Regions from separate parts of the Mesorhizobium sp. M4B.F.Ca.ET.058.02.1.1 genome, predicted to be linked through region 1. Evidence: predicted binding sites of a transcription regulator. Region 1 holds the regulator's gene; the other holds the start of a gene.
The links. The regulator LexA, encoded in region 1, represses DNA repair genes until DNA is damaged. The targets are predictions, from matches to a motif close to TGTTCNNNNTGTGTTCNG.
Positions count from the first base shown of each region.

Region 2: EJ073_RS12330 (PA0069 family radical SAM protein) is a predicted target of LexA. The motif match lies at 1,895-1,912, and genes of this name have one in related genera.

Region 1 is NZ_CP034450.1:719,607-723,887, forward strand. It holds gene EJ073_RS03585 (ComEC/Rec2 family competence protein) at 1-1,784, shown strand, start outside; gene lexA (transcriptional repressor LexA) at 1,778-2,512, opposite strand; gene glp (gephyrin-like molybdotransferase Glp) at 2,629-3,834, opposite strand; gene moaC (cyclic pyranopterin monophosphate synthase MoaC) at 3,834-4,281, opposite strand, start outside.
Region 2 is NZ_CP034450.1:2,440,454-2,444,734, reverse strand. It holds gene EJ073_RS12335 (ribonuclease HII) at 1-518, opposite strand, end outside; gene EJ073_RS12330 (PA0069 family radical SAM protein) at 666-1,820, opposite strand; gene EJ073_RS12325 (glycosyltransferase) at 1,970-2,473, shown strand; gene EJ073_RS12320 (hypothetical protein) at 2,680-3,654, shown strand; gene moaB (molybdenum cofactor biosynthesis protein B) at 3,676-4,230, opposite strand; gene EJ073_RS12310 (4-(cytidine 5'-diphospho)-2-C-methyl-D-erythritol kinase) at 4,231-4,281, opposite strand, start outside.

The DNA of each region.
Region 1 (4,281 bases):
TGACAGCCGGCTCGCTGCTTACCGGCTATGCAAGGCTGCTGCAGCCGACCGGCCCGGTGCGACCCGACAGCTACGACTTCTCCTTCGACAGCTATTTTTCCGGTATCGGCGCCAGCGGCTTTTTCCTTGGCAATCCAAAGACAATCGCCAGCGAAGATGCGCCGCCCTCGGCGCGCCTGGCTTCCACGATCGAGAAGGCGCGGGAGAGCATCGCCAACCACATCCGCGGCCAGGTCGGCGGCCCGGAGGGCGAGATCGCCGCCGCACTGATAGTCGGCGTGCGAGCGGGCATCCCCGATGAGATCAATGAGGCGATGCGGCGCACCGGCATCTATCACGTCATCTCCATCTCGGGCCTGCACATGGCGCTGGTCGCCGGCACCATCATGCTCTTGCTGCGCGGGGCCTTCGCGCTGTTTCCCGACTTCGCATCGCGCCGGCCGGTCAAGAAATATGCCGCCGCAGCCGCACTCGTCTCGATCGCCGCCTATCTCGTCTTCTCCGGCATTGTGGTCGCGGCCGAACGCAGCTTCATCATGCTGGCGGTGATGCTTGTCGCCGTGTTGTTCGACCGGGCAGCGCTCACCATGCGCAATCTGGCGATCTCGGCCATCGCCGTCATCCTGGTGTCGCCGCACGAAGTGGTCGGCCCGAGCTTCCAGATGTCCTTCGCCGCCACGGCTGCCCTGGTCGGCGCCTATGCCGGCTGGGCCGACTATCGCGCCGACAGGACGACCACGCCGCCGCCGAAGCGATCGTTCCTTCGCTTTACGTCGCGCAAACTGGCGATGGGGATGGGTGGCCTTGCCATGACCTCGATCATCGCCGGCAGCGCCACGGCGCTCTTCGCCATCTGGCACTTCCAGCGCGTTTCGCCACTCAGCCTGGTCGCCAACCTGGCCGTCATGCCGATCGTTTCGGTGGTCATGTTCCTGGGGGTCGCCAGCGCCCTGACTATGCCGTTCGGCCTCGACTGGCCATTCCTGTATCTGATGGGCAAGGGCCTGACCGCGATGATCGCGATCTCTGGGTGGATTTCCGAACGCTCGCCGGTCGATGCCGTCGGGCTGATCTCCATCCAGTCGGTGCTTTTCGTGACGATAGCGCTGGTCATCGCGACCATGGCCACGACCTGGCTGAGACTTGCGGCGATCCCCTTCGCTCTGGCGGGCCTGCTGACGGTTTCCAATACCCGCACGCCCGATGTGCTGATCTCGGAGGATGCGCATCTGGTGGCGATGCCGATCGGAGGCGGCGAGCTCGCCGTCAACCGGGTGCGGTCGAACGAATTCACCACCGACAATTGGAAACGCGCGCTGGTGGCCGAGACCATCGTCGAGCCGGAGACCTTCGAGACAGGGGATGCACGCTTCGACATCGATCCGCTCGACCTGCCGCCGGGCTCGCCATTTTACTGCAGGGACGGGCTATGCCTTGCCCGACATCCGTCAGGCGCAATCGTGGCGCTCGCGGAAAACCGCAAGACGGCGCGGCCGGCCTGCGCCTTCGCCGACCTGATCGTCATCGACGACGCCACCGCCTACAGTCCCTGCTGGAATTCGCTGGCCCTCGTCGTCACCAAACGTCAGCTCGCCCGCTCCGGCAGTGCCGCCGTCTTCTTCGATCCGCAATCGGCGAGCGCGCAAGCAACAATCCGCTACGCGGTCGAAAAGCCCTACCGGCCATGGCACGAGCAGCGCAAATACTCTCGCGAGGCGAGGGGACTGCCGCCTTACCAGAGACCCGAAAAACCGGTGGTCAAACTGGCGCCGTCGGCTCAGTAGCGCCGGATCAGGCCGACCAGCTTGCCTTGCACCTTGACCCGGTCAGGGCCGAAGATGCGGGTCTCATAGGCAGGGTTGGCAGCTTCGAGCGCGATCGATGCGCCCTTGCGGCGGAAGCGCTTCAGCGTCGCCTCTTCCTCGTCGACCAGCGCCACAACGATCTCGCCGGGGCTCGCCGTGTCGGCGTTGCGGATGATGACCGTATCGCCGTCGAAGATACCGGCCTCGATCATCGAGTCGCCCTTGACCTCCAGCGCATAATGCTCGCCGCCCGAGATCATGTCCGGGGGCACCGAGATCGAATGCGTCTGGTGCTGGATGGCGTCGATCGGCACGCCGGCGGCGATGCGGCCCATTACCGGGATCGACACCGCCGACACAGCGTCGTCGTCATTGCTGGGGGTACGCGACGGCGACGCCGGTTTGATTTGCCGACCGAGATTGCCCTGTCCCAGGCTTCCCTGGATGACGCTCGGCGAAAACTTCTTCGCCGCATTGAGACCGGGCGCGATCGAGTCAGGCAGGCGCAGCACTTCCAGAGCACGCGCCCGGTTCGGCAGCCGGCGAATGAAGCCGCGCTCTTCCAGCGCCGTGATCAGCCGGTGGATGCCCGACTTCGAGGCGAGATCGAGCGCCTCCTTCATCTCGTCGAACGAGGGCGGAATGCCGCTTTCCTTCAGCCGTTCATGGATGAACATCAGGAGTTCATGTTGTTTGCGCGTCAGCATGGCGGCCCCCACGGGTTCTGAAACCAGAATCAGAAAAACAAACCCAGAACAAACACTATCTGTTCCAGTTGTGTTCCGCAACCGTTTAAAGTTTAATGAATGCGTTGACGTTTTGTTCAGCGTAGCATCAGCACGCGGCAAGCGTCGCCTGCGGCTGCAGCCGGGGCGAAGGGCTCCCGCACGACAAGGCCGTTGGCGTCGGCGAGCATGCGCAGCATCGAGGAGTCCTGGATGCCGAAGGGGGTGGCAACCATTGAGCCGGCTTCTTCGCGGACCACGGCGCGCACGTAATCCTGCCTGAGATCATTGGCCTGCATCGCCGTGCCCAGGCGTGCCTCGCGCAGGTCCTGCCGGAAGTCGCGGCCACCGAGTCGCGCCAGCAAGGGCTTCAGGAACAATTGCGAGCAGACCAGGCTGGCGACAGGGTTGCCCGGCAGGCCGATACAGCGCGTGCGCCCCATCCGGCCGAACATCAGCGGCTTGCCCGGGCGCATGGCGATCTTCCAGAAATCGAGCGTCATGCCTTCGCCGGTCAGCACGTCGTGGATCAGATCGTGGTCGCCGACCGAGGCGCCGCCCAGCGTGACGATGACATCGGCCTGCTGCTCGACGGCCTGCCTGACCAGCGCGGCGATCGCTTCCTTGCGGTCGGCGGCGATGCCGAGATCGAGCGCGCGGGCGCCGACCGACTGAGCGGCGGCGGCGACGCCATAGGCGTTGGACGAAATGATCTGGTCGGGACCAAGCTCGCTGCCGGGCGGCAGCAGTTCGTCGCCGGTGGCGATGATGGCGACCAGCGGCCGCTTCACCACGCTCAAACACGGATGGTTGGCGGATGCCGCCAGCGACAGTGCCGCGGGATCAAGCAGGCGGCCCCTTTCGAGCAGCACATCGCCTTGCGCGAAATCGAGTCCGACACGCCGGATGTTGCGTCCTTGCGCCGTCGGCTGGGTTACCTCTACCGTGCCGCCGCCCAGGTCCCTGACATTCTCCTGAATGACGATGGTGTCGGCGCCTTGCGGCACTGGCGCGCCGGTGAAGATGCGCACGGCTTGCGACGGGCCGACGCTGCCTTCGAAGCCGCGGCCGGCCGGCGCCATGCCGATCACCGAAAGCCGCGCCGGCACGGATGCCACGTCGGTGGCGCGCGTCGCATAGCCGTCCATGGCGGAGGCGTTGAAGGGCGGTTGCGTGCGCAATGCCACCACGGGCTCGGCCAGCACCCGGCCGGCGGCGTCGATCAGCGCGACGCTCTCACTGGCCCGCGGCGCCGCTCCATCCAGCAGGCGCTCGAGCGCCTCGGCGACAGGAACCAGCGCCATCAAGCGCCTTCCCCGCGCCCGGCCGCCTTGTAATCGCCAGACTTGCCGCCGGTCTTCTCGACCAGCCTGATGCCGGAGATCACCATGGCGCGGTCGGCGGCCTTGGCCATGTCGTAAATGGTGAGGCAGGCGACGGAGGCCGCCGTCAGCGCCTCCATCTCGACGCCTGTCTTGCCGGTGACGCGGGCGAGCGCCGTGACCTTGAGGCCAGGCAGGGACGTGTCCGGCTCGATGTCCACCGAAACCTTGGTCAGGAGCAGCGGATGGCAGAGCGGGATCAGTTCATGCGCGCGTTTCGCCGCCATGATGCCGGCAATGCGCGCGGTGCCAAGCACGTCGCCCTTCTTGGCATCGCCGGCAAGGATCATCTCCAGCGTTTCGGCGCGCATCGAGACAAAACCCTCGGCGATCGCGGTGCGCACCGTCTCGGCCTTGTCGCCGACGTCG
Region 2 (4,281 bases), 1.7 Mb from region 1:
CAGCCGCACATCATGCGGTCGCGCATCACCTTGGCGACGATCGAGGCGGCGGCAATCGACTGCGAACGCTGGTCGCCCTTGATCAGCGCGCGCCCCTCGCAAGCGAGACCGGGCGGCACGTCGCGGCCGTCCGCCAGCGCCAGCTTGGGCTGCAGCGAAAGGCCGGCGACCGCGCGGCGCATGGCTTCGAGGCTGGCCTTCAGGATGTTGCTGCCGTCTATGCCCTCGGCGCTGATCGAGGCCATCGCCACGCCGAGCGCCGAACCCAGGATCCTGGCAAATAGCGCTTCGCGTTGCAGATGGGTGAGCCGCTTGGAATCGTCCAGCCCGTCGGGGATGTTGGTGGGATTGAGCACCACCGCCGCCGCGACCACCGGACCGGCCAGCGGGCCGCGGCCAGCCTCGTCCATTCCCGCCACCGGCCAAAGGCCGTCAGCCATCGCCTTCGTCTCGATGGAGAAATCGGGTTTCTCGACGATTTCGAAGAGAAGCGGAGAATCGGAACGCGCGCGAGCCATGGTGCGGCGAGGTTCGCATCGGCTCCGATTCTCCGCAAGTCCCTCCGGGTCGGGTGGGGCGCGGACCGGGAGGGCACCGTCTCAAGGCCGGGGACAGGCCGGACGGGATTCTTCTCGCGCCGCCCGGCGAGGGCCGGCGCGGGACCTTCAAAGCAGCATCAACTGCTCGGCGGCGTTGGCTGCGGCAAGAAATTGGTCGGTCCTGAGTTGCCGCCGCTCGGCGTTGAGCCCGAGCCGCTTGGCGGTGATCTCGAAACGGCGGCCGATCTGCCAGGCATAGGGTCCGGCGCCTTTCATGCGCTTGCCCCACTCCGAATCGTAGTCCTTGCCGTCGCGCATCGAGCGGATCAGCGACATCACATGCCGGTAGCGGTCCGGGTAATGACGCAACAACCAGTCCTTGAAGATCGGCGCCACCTCCAGCGGCAGCCGCAAAATGACATAGCCGGCCTCGCGCGCGCCGGCGGCGCGTGCCGAATCGAGGATGCGCTCCATCTCCGGATCGGTGAGACCGGGGATGATCGGCGCGACCATGACGGAGGCGGGAATGCCGACGTCGGACAGCTGCCTGATCGCTTCCAGCCGCTTGGTCGGCGTCGACGCGCGCGGCTCCATCGTTCGCGCCAGCATGCGGTCGAGCGTCGTCACCGACAGCGCCACCTTGGCGAGCCCGCGCTCCGCCATGCGCGACAGGATGTCGATGTCGCGCGTCACCAGCGCCGATTTGGTGACGATGCCGACCGGGTGGCCGCGCGCTTCCAGCACTTCGAGGATCTCGCGCATGATCCGGTATTGTTTCTCGATCGGCTGGTACGGATCGGTGTTGGTGCCGATGGCGATGGTGCGCGGCTGGTAGCCGGGCCTAGACAGCTCCTTGTCAAGCATGCGCGCCGCATCCGGCTTGGCAAACAGCTTGGATTCGAAATCGAGCCCCGGCGACAGGCCCATGAACGCATGCGTCGGCCTGGCGAAGCAGTAGACGCAGCCGTGCTCGCAGCCGCGATAGGGGTTGATCGAGCGGTCGAAGGAGATGTCGGGCGACTCGTTGCGCGTGATAATAGTGCGCGGCCTCTCGACTTGCACCTCGGTCTTGAACGGCGGCAGGTCCTCCAGCGAATTCCAGCCATCGTCGAACAGATGCCGGCTGACCGGCTCGAAGCGGCCGGACGGATTGATGCCGGCGGAACGACCGCGATTGCGGTCGGACCGCACGCGCATGCCGCTCTGCTCGATCATCGCATTCGCCATCTCGGCTCTCCCAGCCCCGAAGGCTGCAATGTCGGCACGCACGATCTGTTCCATTTTCGCCCTCTCCCAAGGACTGTCAGCAGGCTGTCGAATCGCTCTGTTCATGAAACTATTCCTATTTTCTTGATGGGAACAAAGCAAGAACTTTTTATGCCGCATGCAAGAACTGGCGCTGCGCGCGGCTTTCCGCTATTCGGCTGGCAATGCTCAGCGTGCTCATTGAAACCCTGAATGACGAAGAGGGCCTTGCCCGCACGCTTGCCTCGCTGATCGGCGGCGCGGTCGAAGGCGTGGTGCGCGACGTCGTCGTCTGCGATACCGGCTCGACCGACCAGACGCACCGCGTTGCCGACCATGCCGGCTGCCACTATGTCGCAGGCGGCATTTCCGTCGGTATCCGGCAGGCCAAGGGCGACTGGCTGCTGTTGCTGGAGCCCGGGGCGCGGCTGTCGGACGGCTGGATCGACGAGGTCGTGGCCCACATGGCGAGGCACACAATGCCGGCGCGCTTTTCCCGCGCGCGCGGCAGCCGCGCGCCATTCCTGGCCAGGGTCTTCTCCGGCAACAGGGCGCTGGCCGAGGGGCTGGTCATCAGCAAGCGCCAGGCCACGGCGCTTTCGAAAAGCGCCCGCAGCGCCGAGGCCATCGCGCGCGGCCTGGCGACGAAGAGGCTCGACGCCGAGATCTGGGTCGCGCCGCCGAAGTGATCCTTCTCGCCGTTTTTGGGAGGAGAAGGCGCCGGCAGCGGAGAAGGGGTTGTGTAGGAAATTCACCGCAACCCCTTTATTGTGCATTGCACAAAATATGAGGCGGGGCTAACCTCCTTTCGATGCGGGACAAGCGGGTTTGGGCAATGCCGGAACTGGTGAGCAGCCGATGTTTCGTCGGATAATGCTCATACCTGAGGACCTCGATGAACCTTTCGACATCGGACAAATCCGGCGCTGTCAGCCTCGAGGCAATCGCCCGCAACGGCAGCTTGTTTCGTCGCATCGCGGTACGCATCCCGACCTACCTGACGGATCTGCGCGAGAACCCGGCCTGGCTGCCGATGTTCATGCTGGCGCGCACCATGCCGGGGCGCAGGATGCACTGGCTGGGCGCCAAGCCCGCCGGCCGGGCGCCAAATGGCGGGGATACGATGTTCAGCGGTATCGACCTCGACGCGGCGATCGAGGCGCTTCGCTCCGACGGACTGTTTTCCGGCCTGGTCCTGCCGCAGGCGATCCATGAGGAGATCGCCAGCTTTGCCGACAACACGCCTTGCTTCGGCAATTTCGACCGCCGCCTCGAATTCATGCCTTCTGACCATGCCGAAGCCGAGAAGCGTTTCGGCCGCTCCTTGCTCAGCGGCCACTATTTCGAGCGCATCCTCTCCTGCAAGGCAGCATTGGCCATCCAGAACGACCCGCTCTTGTCCGGCATCGCCCAGCGCTATCTCGGCGGCCAGGCGAAACTGATCACGACGCGCGTCTGGTGGAGCTTTCCGACCGGCCAGGCTTCCGACGCCGACAAGAACCTCGCCTCGCTCGGCAAGTACCATTTCGACCTCGACGACTGGCGGATGCTGAAATTCTTCTTCTATCTGAAGCCCTGCGACGCTGGCACCGGCCCGCATGTCTATGTGCGCGGCAGCCACAAACGCCGCAGCCTCAAGCACCAGCTGACGCTGCTTGTCGGCCATCCGGCGAATGAGGTGCTGAAGGTTTACGGCGACGACAGCCCGGTCACGCTCACGGGAGAAGCAGGTCTCGGCTTCGTCGAGGATCCGTTCGGCTTCCATATGGGCACGGTTCCGACGCGCACGCGGCGGCTGATGATGGAAGTGGGCTTCGGCGTCTCGCGCCCTTCGCGCCGGCGCTTCCACGGCGAGCCGGTGATACGCTGAACGCTCGACGGGGACAGCCGGCTATCCGGCCTTGCCGCCGCGCTTCAGATGCTCGTCCAGGCGCGGCATGATCTCGACGAAGTTGCAGGGCATGTGGCGATAGTCGAGCTGCGCCCTGATGATGCCGTCCCAGGCATCCTTGCAGGCGCCGGGCGAGCCCGGCAGCACGAAGACGAAGGTGGCGTTGAGGACGCCGCCGGTCGCCCGGCTCTGGATCGTCGAGGTGCCGATCTTGTCGTAGGAGATGCGGTGGAACACTTCGGAAAAGCCGTCCATGCGCTTTTCGAAGATCGGCTCCAGCGCTTCCGGCGTCACGTCGCGGCCGGTGAAGCCGGTGCCTCCGGTGGTGATGACGACATCGACGCCTTCGTCCTTCGACCAGCCGAGCACCTTGTCGCGGATCTTTTCCCGGTCGTCGGTGACGATGTCGCGGGCGGCGAGGATATGGCCGGCCTCCGCGATACGGTCAGCCAGCGTCTGGCCCGACTTGTCCTCGGCAAGGCTGCGCGTGTCGGAAACGGTGAGTACCGCGATGCGCACGGGGATGAACGGGCGGCTTTCGTCGATCCGGGCCATTCAAGCCTCCATGCTTCGCGTTGCGGCGACGAACCAGTCAGGATGCCGGTG